Regions from separate parts of the Oceanobacillus sp. CF4.6 genome, predicted to be linked through region 2. Evidence: riboswitches for the same ligand, from Rfam matches in the RefSeq annotation. Region 2 holds a riboswitch; the other holds the start of a gene.
The links. A riboswitch is a leader RNA that binds a small molecule or an ion and turns the genes downstream of it on or off. The one in region 2 is predicted to bind thiamine pyrophosphate.

Region 1: it holds a riboswitch for thiamine pyrophosphate, as region 2 does, so the genes downstream of both, ACHABU_RS14360 (lipoate--protein ligase family protein) here and thiM (hydroxyethylthiazole kinase) in region 2, are expected to answer to the same signal.

What each region holds. Positions count from the first base shown of each region.
Region 1 is NZ_JBIMEX010000009.1:113,518-121,182, reverse strand. Features, by position in the region: gene ACHABU_RS14380 (DUF4367 domain-containing protein) at 1-228, opposite strand, end outside; gene ACHABU_RS14375 (hypothetical protein) at 451-582, opposite strand; gene ACHABU_RS14370 (hypothetical protein) at 711-926, shown strand; gene lipA (lipoyl synthase) at 1,248-2,192, opposite strand; gene ACHABU_RS14360 (lipoate--protein ligase family protein) at 2,164-3,027, opposite strand; TPP riboswitch at 3,112-3,219, opposite strand; gene trpA (tryptophan synthase subunit alpha) at 3,333-4,124, opposite strand; gene trpB (tryptophan synthase subunit beta) at 4,124-5,323, opposite strand; gene ACHABU_RS14345 (phosphoribosylanthranilate isomerase) at 5,320-5,940, opposite strand; gene trpC (indole-3-glycerol phosphate synthase TrpC) at 5,930-6,724, opposite strand; gene trpD (anthranilate phosphoribosyltransferase) at 6,725-7,665, opposite strand, start outside.
Region 2 is NZ_JBIMEX010000002.1:586,600-594,264, forward strand. Features, by position in the region: gene ACHABU_RS06480 (EamA family transporter) at 200-1,126, shown strand; gene ACHABU_RS06485 (DMT family transporter) at 1,225-1,539, opposite strand; gene ACHABU_RS06490 (DMT family transporter) at 1,541-1,879, opposite strand; gene ACHABU_RS06495 (nucleoside hydrolase) at 2,115-3,062, opposite strand; TPP riboswitch at 3,270-3,372, shown strand; gene thiM (hydroxyethylthiazole kinase) at 3,458-4,237, shown strand; gene ACHABU_RS06505 (Lin0512 family protein) at 4,299-4,658, shown strand; gene tenA (thiaminase II) at 4,741-5,430, shown strand; gene ACHABU_RS06515 (ATP-dependent 6-phosphofructokinase) at 5,852-6,808, opposite strand; gene ACHABU_RS06520 (D-serine ammonia-lyase) at 7,062-7,665, shown strand, end outside.

The DNA.
Region 1 (7,665 bases), on a different contig from region 2:
GGGTTCCACCGGTACCAATCCTTCCGGAATAACCGCAGGCTTACGAATCTCGAACGGTACTTTCTCTTGCACCATTCCTTCAACGCTTTCGGACTTTACTTTATTATTTTCTGTTACCTTCACCTTTTCAAATGAATCTGCTGATGTGGATTCATCTTGTAAAAGAAATCCAGAAATAACAAGCGCTGTCCCTAAAATACCTCCGATGATAGCGTTTCGTTTCTTCATTGTTTTACCTCCTTATAAACACATGTAAGATAGTCGTTGGAAACTTGGACCGACATGCCAGTAGTCTTCGGAATCAACCCATCGTTTGGATAATTATAAAAAATACACAATAAATTTACATTCATCAGAAAACGGCACTATGTTCCCTAAGTCGACAGCAAATAGAAAAAGCCTATTTTTCTCTCATGATAATCAGTGGCTCTCCACTCCGCATTCACTGGCTCAATTGTCCGCAAACGGTGGCTCAAAACTCCGCAGTAGTGGCTCATTCTGTCTGCAATACTCAGATAGTTCATTTGCTACTATAAAATTATCCACTGTTTGAATTGATGAAAGTTCTTCAAATTCTCTCATTTTTTATACCTCCGAGTAATATGCCTTAACTCTAGTATAGTAAGAAAGGGAATTTTAATCATAAATGATGTTTATATCTTAATCAGAATGGATAAGTGAACTAAAACAAGACAATTGAGGTGAACGTAATGAGTAATCAGGATAAACAATCACCAAACAAAGAAAAGACAAAATGGAATGAGGAAGACAGAACGAAGCTCGATGAGTTTGAAAATCAAAAGTTTGCAGATGATATCCCTCTGGAAGATTTAAAGATTGAAATGAAAGATGAAAAGAAGAAAACAAAAACAAAAGATGCCTCACAAAGTGAACGGAAGTTTAAAAATAAAGAGGATAATCAATAATTTTAGGATCCTTAAGTGCAACTTGCTTAAGGATTTTTACTGATTTTAAAAAAATGGACGTTTACAGTAGTTAAAGTGACGAGACAAGGCATCTAGCTGATACATATACATAAAGTATAAATCTAGACAATAGTAGTCATAGATTTATTCCAACAACCCATGATTACCTGAGAGGTCGATTAACATTGGCTTCTCCTTTTTTTAATGAAGATAATAAAAATATGTAGCATCGAACGATATCCATTTTTGGGCTTAAAAATTATTCCTAGTTAAAGGGCCCCAAGCAAATTGTTGGGGTCCTTTAAAATATGAAAGCTTAAATTAAAATTTAAAATTAACTTCTTTATCTTCTTGTGACTCGACACCCTTCATATAGTCAATTCTTTTTTGGGCAGAGGTTTGGCTAACCTGCTCATCAGCATGATAGGACGAGCGTACAAGAGGACCAGATTCACAATGAGAAAAACCTTTTTCTAAAGCAATTCTTTTTAACTCTTCAAATTCATCCGGATGGTAGTAACGCTCAACATTTAAATGCTTTTTCGTTGGTTGCAAATATTGGCCAATGGTTATAATATCGACATTGTGCGCTAATAAGTCATCCATCGCTTCCACGATTTCTTCTTTCGTTTCCCCGAGACCTAACATGATACTTGACTTTGTAGGGACATTTGGTGCAATCTCCTTTACGCGCTTAAGAAGCAGGAGAGACCGATCATACTTGGCAATTGCTCGAACACGTTTGGTTAATCGTCTAACCGTCTCAATATTGTGATTAAAGATATCGGGCTCACTGTCCATTAATGTATGTAAACTTTCATAATCACCTTTCATATCTGATGGGAGGATTTCAATCGTACATCCGGGGCGTTGTGCCCGAATTGCCCGAACCGTATTGGCAAAAACAGCTGCACCACCATCAGCTAGATCATCACGAGCTACCGCTGTTACAACAACATGTTTCAGTCCCATAATTTCAACCGAATCAGCAACACGTTTCGGTTCACCCCAGTCAAGTTCGTTAGGTAGTCCTGTTTTAACCGCACAGAATCGGCAACCACGTGTACATGTATCACCTAAAATCATAAATGTAGCTGTTTTCCGCTCACTCCAGCATTCATAGATATTAGGGCATTTTGCTTCTTCACAAACTGTATTTAGTCGCTTATCACGCATTAAGTTCTTTAATTTTTTGTAGGAATCATTAGTATTAATTTTCGTTTTTAACCATTCGGGTTTACGAATGTACTCTGCCTGTTTTGTCAATGTTTGCACGCTCCTTATCTAAGTTAGTATCCCGTATATCCAATTCATATTTTGTCTTGGCTAGTTCTTTCACTTCATTCCAATCATCTTCTGACAGTTTTAGCGGATGGAAATCAATATTTAATCCGTTCTTGAAACCTTCTTTAAAAGCCTTTTTCAATATTTCATCATTCACTTTTTCATCTGTTAACTGATTGATTGTAATCGCTTTCTTAGAAAAGCCATTTCGCTGTCTTTCGCGTAATTTATCGGTAGAAAATTGAAATAAATCAAATAGCATTGTCGTGTTAATGCTAATTGGTAGAGAACCATGTTGCAGCAGTACACCTTTTTTTCTTGTTTGTGCATTACCAGATAACTTTTTCCCATTCACTACCATTTCGTAGATTGCCGGTTTTTCGAAGCATATAGCTGTTCTTCCTGACTCTGAGCGTTTCTTTTCCAGTTCATATTCAGCGGGAATACCTAAATTTTTATATCCTTCCAAAACACCCTTTGATAAAGTGTAATAAGCTTCCTGTACGGACTTTGGAATGCCAGGTTCACTTTCAGAAATAACCAAACTGTATGTTAGTTCGTCGTCATGTAGTACCGCACTGCCGCCGGTCAATCGACGAACAAACTGGCAGTTATGGCGTACGATTGCTTCAAAGTCAATTTTATTTTCCACCTTTTGGAAATACCCAACAGATAGACTTGGAGCCGACCATCCATAGAACCGGAGTGTTGGGGGGATTTTCCCTTCACTATGCCAATTGATTAAACATTCATCAAACGCCATATTTATTGCCGCATCATTTAGACCCGTATCAATAAATGCCCATTGCCTGTTCAATATTTTCACCTCCTATATCCAAAATTCTTCACTAAAAAGGACTGCAGGAAATAGACTGCAGTCCTTTTAGTGAAGGTTAAAAAATACACATCGACTGCACATTCCCCACGATAGTATTATCCATATCGGGTACAAAGGGTCAATACCGATAGAAGGTATTTCTCAGCCTTAAAAGCTCCCCTAGTGCGTATTTATTTAATTAATTAAGTGTTTACTATTAAAGTTTACTTGTAATTTTTGGAAATGTAAAGATAAGTTTGATAATTCATGTAATCCAAAATTAATACGATATGAAAGCCGCTTATCTAACTTTTCACTTCTGCAAGGATACTTCCTTCAATCAAGCGATTAACTTCCTTAAATTGTTTTTCGTGTAAAAGCTGAACGATTTTGCTTCCAACAATTACCCCATCACAATGCTTACTAAGTGCATGTGCCTGTTCTGTATTGGACACCCCAAAACCAGCTAATACAGGTACATCACTATATTTCTTTAAATCATCCAGGTAGGAAGTTACATTCGTATCATGTTTTGTCCGGGCTCCTGTCGTTCCATTGACAGCCACTGCATATAGGAATCCTTCTGAACGCTTTGCGAGTTCCACTAAACGTTCTTTTGGACTTGTCATTGCGGCAAGCCTGACAAATGCAATATCATGATCACTTAAAGAGGGGGAAATAATGTGTTCTTCCTCCATTGGCAAATCAGGTATAATAATACCATCAACCCCTGCGTTCGCTGCGTCTACAGCAAATTTTTCTATCCCGTAAACTAAAATGGGATTTAAATAAGTCATGATGACAATTGGAATAGAGCGATTTTCTTTCGTAGATTGCAATGTCTCTAATACATTTGTTAAGGTTGTACCATTGTCTAATGCACGTATGCCAGCCTCTTGAATAGTTGGACCATCTGCAACTGGATCCGAGAAGGGGATACCAAGTTCAATTGCTGATGCCCCACATTCCTGTATAAAATTTATTCTCTCTTCCAAAATATCGAGTCCGCCATCACCAGCCATAATATATGGAGCAAATATATTTTGATTGGATTTGATTTTTTCCTTTAAGGCTTTTTCTAATTTTGCTTTGCCCATTATAATTTTCCTCCAATCCGGTCTTTTACTTGTTCTACATCTTTATCCCCGCGGCCTGAAAGACAGATGACAATTGTCTCATCTGGTGACATTTCAGGCGCGAGCTTCATGGCATATGCCACTGCATGAGCACTCTCCAATGCCGGGATAATTCCTTCTGTTTTTGATAAATATTGAAATGCATCAAGTGCTTCCTCATCAGTGATTGATGTGTATGTGACACGATTTGTCTCGTGTAAATGACTGTGTTCTGGCCCCACTCCAGGATAGTCCAGACCTGCAGAAATGGAGGAGGCTTCTTTAATTTGGCCGTGCGCATCCTGCAAGAGATATGTCATTGTCCCGTGTAATACACCAATATTTCCACCTGTTAATGTTGCTGCATGTTTATTTGTTTCGATGCCGGCACCACCAGCTTCTACTCCAAATAGTGATACATTCTTATCTTCTATAAATGGATAAAACATACCCATTGCATTACTTCCACCACCGACACAGGCAATGACAGCTTCTGGAAGCTTGCCATTCTGTTTCATGATTTGTTTTTTCGTTTCGGAACCAATAACAGATTGCAGATCACGAACGATTTTCGGGAATGGATGTGGTCCGACAACAGAACCAATAATATAATGTGTGTCTTCCACATGATTGACCCAGTAACGTAATGCTTCATTGACCGCATCTTTCAGGGTGCCACTGCCTTGGGAGACACTTCTAACTTCAGCACCTAGTAGCTCCATTCGGAAGACATTCAATTTTTGCCGGCGAATATCTTCTTCACCCATGAACACGATACAATCAAGCCCAAGCAGTGCACATACGGTTGCTGTAGCGACGCCATGTTGACCTGCTCCCGTTTCTGCAACAACTTTCTTCTTGCCCATTCGAACCGTTAAAAGTGCTTGGCCGATGGTGTTATTGATTTTATGTGCTCCTGTATGATTTAGGTCTTCGCGTTTTAAGTAAACTTGAGCACCACCAAGGTTTTTGGTCATCTGCTCTGCGAAATATAATGGTGTTTCGCGCCCGATATATTGTTTTAAATAATAGTTTAATTCATTGATGAAATCAGGGTCTTTCATTGCTGTTTCATATGCTTCTTCTAGCTCAATTACAGCAGGCATCAATAATTCTGGAACGAACCTTCCTCCAAAATCCCCATATTTTCCGGTTTTATCTGGCATGGTATACGATGTCATGAGTCTTCATCCTTCCGTGTTTGTTTGGCATTTGTAATAAATTTTCGAATTTTAGTAATATCCTTTTTCCCGTCCGTTTCAACTCCACTTGATACATCGACTGCTGCGGGTTTCACTTTTTTAATTCCGCGTTCCACATTTTCCGGAGTTAATCCACCGGCTAGTATGATATTACTGTGATCCAACTGCAGATTTTCAAGCAAACTCCAATCGAATACGGATCCGTTTCCACCACGGCTCCTTTTGCCTGGTGTATCCAATAGGCAGTAATCACAAGGATATGTTTTTAGATTTTCAAGTGCTTCTTTTTCTGCTGGAAAAGCTTTAATAATTCCATAGGGCAATTGCTCCGCTACTTCAGCTGGTTCATCACCATGTAATTGAATAATATCGAGCCCAACAACCTCAGCGGTTCGCTTCATGTTTTCAACTGTCTCATTTACAAATACGCCGACTTTTTTAATTGAAGTAGGGATGGAAGCTGCTATGGAAGCAGCAGCTTCAGGTGAGATTTCCCGCTTGCTTTCTGCAAACACAAATCCTATAAAATCAGCATCAGCCTTTACTGCAGCGTCGGCTGCTTCAATCGTTGTTATCCCACAGATTTTAACAAGCATTTATTTTTGCTCCAACAGGTAACGGAATCTGAAATGCCTTAAAGGTTTCTTCAACATTGTCGGCCCGCATAAATGTCTCACCAACAAGGACAGCATTTGCGCCTGCATTCGCAGCACGTTGCACATCTTTAGTTGTCTTCATTCCACTTTCGCTGATTAGGATGGTTTCCGGATTCTTTATCATAGCCGCAAGTTTCTCTGTTGTCTGCAAATCAATTTCAAATGTCTTTAAGTTCCGATTATTGATTCCGATGATTTCTGGATTCATTTCCAGAGCTCGCGTCATTTCCTCTTCATTATGGACTTCGATGAGTACTTCCAGATCCAGTTCTGTTGCATAGTTATAGAGCTTTTTAAATTGTTCATCGGATAGTGCCGCAACGATAAGCAGAATAATATTAGCTCCAGCAGCCTTGGCATGATCTATCTGAATCGAGTCGATGATAAAGTCCTTACATAAAATGGGAAGGTCAACGGCTTTTCTGACTGCTTGCAAATCTTTCATAGAACCATTGAAAAAGGGTTTGTCAGTTAATACGGATATGGCTGCAGCACCTGATTCCTCGTATTGCTTTGCCTGCTCAACTGGATTGACATCCATATCAATCGCTCCCTTGGAAGGGGAGGACCGTTTGATTTCAGCGATAATATTCATATTGGAAGAAGATGCAACGATACTTTTAAAAGTAGGAACGGATTTTTTATTTCCTTCTAATAATGGAACATTGATTAATTGAACAATTTCTTTTGCCTTTTCAGTTAAAATTTTATCTAGGATTGTCATTTAATACACCTCGCTTGGAATTTTACTACTAAAGTCAACTAGACGTTCTAATCTCTCTAATGCTGCACCTGAGAGGATACTTTCGCGTGCCAAGCTGATTCCATCCTTTATGGTGGCTGCTTTACCATTGGTAAATATCCCTAATCCTGCATTTAATAACACAGTATCAAAATATGCTCCTTGTTTACCTTTTAAAACAGACATGAGGATTTCGGCATTTTCTTTTGGATTGCCACCACGAATCTTGTCGTTTGAATATACGGGTAAACCAACTTCTTCAGGATGAAGACTAATGGATGTAAGCTCCCCATTTTCAAGAATAATTAAATCGTTAGCACCTGCAAGAGAGGCTTCATCCATGGAACCAGCACCAGTAACTACTACGGCACGACGTCTTCCTAACTTTTTCAAAGATTCAGCTATGGTAGGAAGCAAATCTTTTCGGTAAACACCGATTAATTGTGTATCCAGTTGAATTGGGTTTGTCAGTGGGCCAATTGCATTGAAAATGGTAGGTAATCCCAGATTTTTGCGTACGATTGAAAATGGTTTCAGTGCTTCATGGACATGTGGTGCAAATAGGAAAGCAATCTTATTTTCGATCAACATTTGCTCGACATGCTCTTTTGAAAATGAGAGCGAGACACCTAAATGCTCCAGTACATCTGCGCTACCGGTTTTGCTTGATATGCTACGATTTCCGTGTTTTGCAACAGTAATTCCAGCACCTGCCATTACAAAAGCCGAGGTTGTGCTGATATTGAAGCTGTAGGATTGGTCACCACCTGTACCACAGTTATCGATTGCATCGGGTATTGGGCTCGTATGGAAAGATGATTTCCCACGAATGACTTCAACAAGACCAGCTATCTCATCTGCCGTTTCTCCCTTTGCTTGTAGAGCTGTGAGTAATGCGGCAATTTCAGATTCTGTCACTTCAT
Region 2 (7,665 bases):
ATAAGAAAAGCCGCTTGCTTCATCCCACTATTTTGGTAATCTTACTGCCAAGCCTACCTTCGCCTTAAAAAACCGGTTATTTCCATTAACCAAGCCCCCACACAAAAACCTACTAAATATGCTATGATAGTATTTATGGTTTTTCCTTCCGACAACTGAGAAATACACCATGTTATTTAACAATAATGGAGGATTAAATATGAAACGTCATCATGCTATCGTCATTTTCCTTTTAGGAGCTTTTTTCTTCGGGTTGAACCCGTTATTTATTAAATTAGGTTATGCTGCAGGCTGGACCCTCGGTGAAATTAACGTGGTACAGGCCATCATTGCTTTGATCGTGCTTTGGACCATCGGAATTTTCGCCCTTAGACGACATCCACAAGCAATTAAAAAACTTAACGTCAAAACCGTGCTTTCCCTCGTTATTGCGGGAAGCTTTACCGGACTTACAAGTGTTCTTTATTACGGTTCGATGCAGTATTTACCAGCATCCCTTGCTGTTGTATTACTATTCCAATTCGTATGGATTGGCGTATTATTTGAATGGATTTTTAGCCGAAAAAAACCAAACAAACAAACGATACTTTCCGTCATACTAACATTGGTAGGTGTATTATTTGCAGCAGATGCGTTTAATGGGGGGCTAACCGAGATAAAACTTCTCGGCTTTGTACTCGGAATTGGAGCAGCATTTTCCTATTCCGCATTTGTTATTTTCAGCGGGCGTGTAGCTGTTGAGGTCCCGGCAACGATTCGGACACCGATTATGATCACAGGTGCTGCTCTATTAATCTTTATTATATTTCCACCACATGTGACACTAAGCGCCAATGCCTTAAGTAGTGGAAGTTTATGGTTCTATGCTGGTTGCCTTGCCCTATGTGGACTCATCTTAACACCACTTATGTTTGCAATATCAACCCCTCATATATCTGCAGGCCTAGCAACCATTCTCGGTGCCATTGAGCTTCCAGTGTCTGTAGTCGTTGCCTATATCGGTTTGGCCGAATATATCGCACCTTCCAGATGGCTTGGTGTAGTGCTTATCCTCCTTGCAATCACAATCGGTGAAATGAAAGGCATTTGGCAAATGATTATCAAACGGAAAAAAACCGTTAGTTAGACAGACAATAGGAAACACGTGAATCTGCCCGGTGCCATTCCCCACCGCTTTATACGCTTCTCTTATCAAAGCAGTGGGATCTACCATTGGCCAAAAAATCATCCAAGTACTTTCAACCCCACAGCACCGGCTATAATACAAAGTAAAAAGAAGATTCGTTTCCAACCAGCAGCTTCTTTGAAGAACAAGATACCCATTAATACCGCCCCGGCTGCACCCAACCCTGTCCAAATCGCATAGGCAGTACCAAGCGGAATGTCTCTCATCGCAAGGGAAAGAAAAACAAATCCGCCACCAAACGTTAAGAAAATCATGAGTAACCTGCCGATCGACTTTTTACGAAGATAAAGATTGATGCTCATCACTCCAAATATTTCACCCAAACTCGCTATAACAAGGAAAATCCAAGCCATTTTAATCTCCTCCCTGTTCTGCAGGTTTATCATTTGGTGTGGTCATTTTAATTCCAATCACACCCACGATAATTAAACCGATAAAGAAAACCTTAGCCATCGAAAATTCCGCTCCAAACAAAAGAAAATCGAGCAACACAATTGCTGCGGCCCCAGAGCCTGTAAAAACGGCATAAACGGTTCCGGCTGGTAGTTTTTCACATGCTTTAATTACAAAATAAAAACTGAGAATAATGACTATAATTGTACAAATCCACTCTATTAGTGAATCCGAATATTTCAAACCGATGACCCAAAACACTTCGACAATTGCAGCAAAAATCACATAAAGCCAGGCCATTTGAACTCCTCCTTTTGATAGAATACATCTATAAATGACAGTCCCCCTACTTTAGCACATATCTATTACAAGGGACCTATCTCCCATCATCTACATTTATCTGCGGATATGGTGTTTATTCCGCGAATCGCTGTTCTAGGAGAGTATGAAGTGGACGTGCTCTCATGCTTCCACTTCATCATCAATTAATTTGTTCAACAATTATTTCATCTTAGATCCTTATTCAGCATCTGACCTACTCTATCGCTCTCAACACGTCCAAAAGAACTTCCTTAAATCCTTCCCGGTCAACTACTTCACATACGCGAACATTTGGGATTTTACCGGTACGGTTATTAATATCGACCATATTATATCCTCTAGTTAATTCACCTCTTGTTTCGATATCAACGTAATAGTGATTTAAAGCATTCATCAGGCTTTCATTTGCAGCAATTGCCACTAATAGTGTGTCTGGGTGCGTCGTGCCATTCAGACGATGAACTTCTTTATTAAATTTCAGGACGACCTTATTAATTTTTATAAAGAAGTCAGAACCTGCTGTAGCCAATTTTTCAATATCCTGATGGTCCTCCTCATCCATAATGGAATATTTCGTACACATATCCCAGCCAACCATCGTGATTGGGATTCCCGAATGCAACACGATTCTCGCTGCTTCTGGATCAACATAAAAGTTATACTCCGCTGCTGGCGTTATATTTCCTAATGAATTATTTGTGCCACCCATAATATAAATATGTGGGATATCCGCTATAATTGTAGGATCCTTTTTAATGGCCATTGCAATATTTGTAAGTGGCGCGATTGCGAGTAAAGCGATTTCACCCGGATTTGCTTTTACTTTTTCTATAATAAAGTCAATCGCATGCCCTGCCTCAGGTCTTTGTGTTGCCTTTTCAAAAAAAGCATCACCCATACCATCACTCCCATGAACATCCTCAACGGTCTGATGATGTTCATTACCAGTAATTGTCATCGGCACTTCATATCCTTTATAAACTGGCACGTATTCTTTTGGACTTGCAACCTGAATGGTATAAAGGGCATTTTCCACCTCTTGATTAAAATCTACATTTCCCCCAGTAATCGTAACGCCTTCCACTTTAAAATGATGAAGCGCAGTTAATAGCGCTATCGTATCGTCTCCTGCAGTATCTGTATCAATAATTACCTTTCGCATTATGTACACCTCATTTATTTTATCTTGCAAATTCTATTTTGCCACAGAACCATATTAAAATATAATAAAAAATAAGCATGGGGACGTTTCTCTTGCTTCCTCTCCATACGAAAAAGGAAGCAAGAGAACCGTCCCCATGCTTCTTCTCTGCCATATATCATTTTACTTTTATAATAGAATGAAGTAAGCTTTATTTAGAATAATAAAAAAATCCACTAGGGGTGCCGTTTGGCTGAGACATGATTCATTTCTTGATCCCTTTGAACCTGAACTGGTTAATACCAGCGTAGGGAAGTGGAGTTGGCGACGTATACATATGCTGAAATTGTATATACAACCACTCCATTTGGGGTGGTTTTTTTAATTTTTCAACCTATCAGAGAGGAGCTATCCGGATGAATTTTATTGCAAAAATCAGAGAAGACAAGCCATTTATTTTTAATATTACGAATGAAGTTGCGAGTAATTTTGCCGCAAATGGTCTAATCGCAATCGGCGCGTCCCCTGCTATGTCACATACTCCCAGAGAAGCACAGGACTACGGAGCGATGGCCGACGCAGTCGTGTTGAACCTTGGAACATTAACGGAGGACCGTGGGGAAGCTATGTTAAAAGCTGGAAAGGCTGCAAATGAGAATGGAGTTCCAGTTATCCTTGACCCCATTGCTGTTGGTGGGACAGATTTTCGGACAGAAATAATTAACGACATACTTGCAACAGTAAAGCTTGCGGCAATTCGCGCTAATGCCGGGGAAATTGCCGTTTTGGGAGGCGCTTTGGACAAAGCAAAGGGACCTGATTCCATGATTGAAAAAAATGACCCGAGAATAGCAAAAGCTGTGGCGAAAAAATATGATACAGTTGTGATTTCCACCGGAGAAACAGACGTGATTACCGATGGCGTGCGAACTTCTCTATGTAAAAATGGCCATGAAATGTTACAAAACATTACTGCCAGCGGATGCCTGCTTTCCTCACTTATTGGACCTTTTGTCAGTGTAGCCCATGACAAATTCCAGGCGGGTGTCTATGCAGTGGCAAGTTATGGCATTGCAGCGGAGTTAGCGATGAAAAAAGCAGTGGGGCCTGGAACATTTATTCCTGCACTGCTTGATGAGCTTTACTTCTTAACAGATGAAAAAGTAGAAAAATATAAACAGATTCAGGAACAATAGGTTATCCGTATTTAGAAGGAGCCTTTCTGAAACTATTTTAATAGAGAGAAGTGAAAAGAAAATGGAAAATCTCATATTTATTGAAACAGGAACAGGCTTGGATGTCCACGGACAGGATGTAAATATTGCGTCTGAACGCGCAGTGCTGAATGCAATCCATTCCAATTCCATGCCAGGCATGAAAAAAATTCTGCCGGATGGTGACTTAAATAACATGAAAGTTAATGTCAAACTAGGCTTGCCGCGGGATTTGGAAAAATTAGATCAGAAAAGAATAAAAAAGTTGATTCCCTATGGTACGGTTACCGTTGAAGTGATGAACGGTGGCATGGCAACGACAAGCGGAATTTTCCTTGAAGAACAGCAAGATAAAAACGATTTGATGTATATCGTTAACGCTGTAGTAGAAGTAGGCTATTAAATTTATCGTAAGTGGATGTTAAAAAATAAATATCCATTTCCTAATTCACCAGTAAGAAACTAAAATAGAGGAGGAATTTTTTATGCGTTTTTCAGAGTCGTTGAGAGAAGCAACAAAGCAAAGCTGGGAGTTAAGCCTGAATCATCCGTTTGTACAAGGAATTGTCAAGGGTGATTTACCGCTGGAAACGTTCAAAAACTATATTATGCAGGACATCTACTATTTGAAACATTACGGCAAGGTGCATGCCTTCGCTGCTGCCCATGCAGATGACTTTCATGTTTCTGCAAGACTTGCTGAAAAGGCAAAAAAAACAACTGAAGCAGAGCTAACCGTACACAAGGAGCATGCTGAAATTTTAAAGATTACGAATGAGGAAATAGAAAATTTTAAACCAGCGCCAACTGCATATGCCTATACATCCCATTTGTACCGAGCGTCATTATCCGGCAGTCTGGCCCAAATTGTAGCTGCTATACTGCCATGTTACTGGTTGTATGCCGATATCGGATTGCAATATAAGGATGCAAAACCGGAAGAAAAAATCTATCAAAATTGGCTGAACATGTATGCTAGTAGCTGGTTTCAGGAATCGACACAGGAAATGATTAACCTCATGGATGAATTAGCTGACCAGGCAAGCGAAGCAGAAAAGGAAAAGATTAAAAATCAATTCATCATTGCCAAAGAATATGAACTTGCATTCTGGGAAATGTCGTATACATTTGAAACATGGCTATCGGAAAAGGATAAGCTAGGGACGTCTGTGTAGAGCAAGAAGTCTAGATCATTTGTGGAATGAGATACCGGGCCACTGGAATTCCGCGAATTTTAGGCGTATATCCGCGATTGTCTAACTTTATCCGCGAATGTGGCAATTATTCAGCTAATCGATGTGCTAGCTCAAAAAAGAAGTGTAAAGCAGTCCATTTATGATGGCTACTTTACACTTCTTTAATTTTAGCGTTAAAAATCAATCGATATCATTCAACAAAATAAGGAAAGTCTGCACACCAAGAAGGGAAGCAGGTGAATCGTCCGTCCTCTTGCTTCCTAGTTGAAAATTGCAAGAACCTCTTTATTACAACCGATTGTTCACATAATCTCAATCTCCTCTACGGATTTATTGCACGAACTTGCAATAGATTAACATTCATATTGAACATAGAACCATGAGAACCGTCCCATGCTTCTTAATATGAAAGTATTTCAGCTAAACGGTAATTCTCTTGTCCATCCTTCATGTTCGTATTTACTTGGTTAAGCTCAACATTTATTATTTTATTTTCTCTTATTCCAACGGCCTTGCCTGACTGCCCATTCTTTAATAGTTCTACTGCTGCAATTCCCATTTTACTTGCGAGTATCCTATCAAACGCAGATGGATTTCCACCTCTTTGTAAAATACCTAATACAGATGCTCTAACACCTATATTTAATTTTTCTTCAATAGCTTTTTGTAACTTCCCTATATCATATAGTTTTTCGGTTATTATAATGAGATTATCTCTTTTACCACTGTTTATTCTTGTAGATAACTTAGAACATATCGTATTTACATCCAATTTTCTTTCGGGTGTAGAAATGATTTCCCCTCCACCCGCTAGAGCTGAAAATAAAGCTAAACTCCCGCAATTTCTACCCATCACTTCCACAATGGTTGTTTTTTCATGCGATAGACTTGTATCTTTAATTTTAGAAATACTATCCAATATCGTATTTATAGTCGTATCAAAACCAATGGAATAATCTGTAAACGTTAGATCATTCTCAATTGTTGCAGGTATACCAATCACTTTCACCCCTTTTTGCTGCAAGTTTTCAGCGGTTTTAAGGGCCTCATTGCCGCCTATGATTACTAAAGCATTTATCCCAAATTTATCTAATGAAGCAATCGCCTTGTTTTTCCCTGTCTCATCTATAAATTCTGGACTGCTTGATGTTTTTAGCATTGTTCCACCTTTATGCGTAATGTTTTCCAATTCAACAGAAGTCAGTGGATAGATATTACCATCTACCAGTCCTTGGATTCCATATTGTATTCCCATTACATCCATGTGATGATAACTCGCTGCTTTTACAACTGCACTAATCGCAGCATTCATTCCAGGCGCATCTCCGCCACTTGTCATAATTCCTAGTTTAATCATTAATAAACTCCCCAAAATAAATTTTACTTATCCTAAACATAAATATGTACTGCCGCATTTAATATGATTACTTTGATTATACACTGTTTCAGTGGAAATTTAGAATTAAATCTATACCAAATTTTATCCTTCTGCTATGGTTGGAAGCAAGGGGAACGGTTCGTGCACCTCAAAAGAACAAAAAACTTCACCCACAAATACCAGCACGGCAAAAATATCATTTTCACTTTTACATTTTAGGAGGAATATACAAATGAACAACCATTTAATCGCAGGTAAAACAATAAAGCAATGGAAAAAAGACTATCCGTTGCTCGAGAAAATCAGCTCTACCGAAGAAGTATTTTGGGAGAATCCTAACTACTTATCTTTTGGAAAAGCTATACCTAACATTACATTGACTGAAGAGGACATTCAAAAAGCAGATGAAAGATTACATCGATTTGCTCCGTATATCGCTGAGGTCTTTCCTGTAACTAGAGATTTAAATGGAATAATCGAGTCCCCTACGGTAGAGATTCCTGAAATGCACCGTTGTCTTGAAGAAATGTTCCAGCAAAAAGTGGATGGGAAGCTATTATTGAAATGTGACAGTCATCTTGCCGTTTCTGGTTCGATTAAAGCAAGAGGCGGAATTTATGAGGTCTTAAAACATGCCGAGGATCTGGCAATAGAACATGAAATGATTTCCGTTGAGGACGATTATTCTATCATTAATAGTCAGAAATTTAGAGACTTCTTTTCCATTTATTCGATTGTTGTAGGATCGACAGGTAATTTAGGGCTGAGTATCGGAATTATCGGTGCGAAGCTTGGATTTAATGTTACCGTTCATATGTCAATCGATGCAAAGCAAT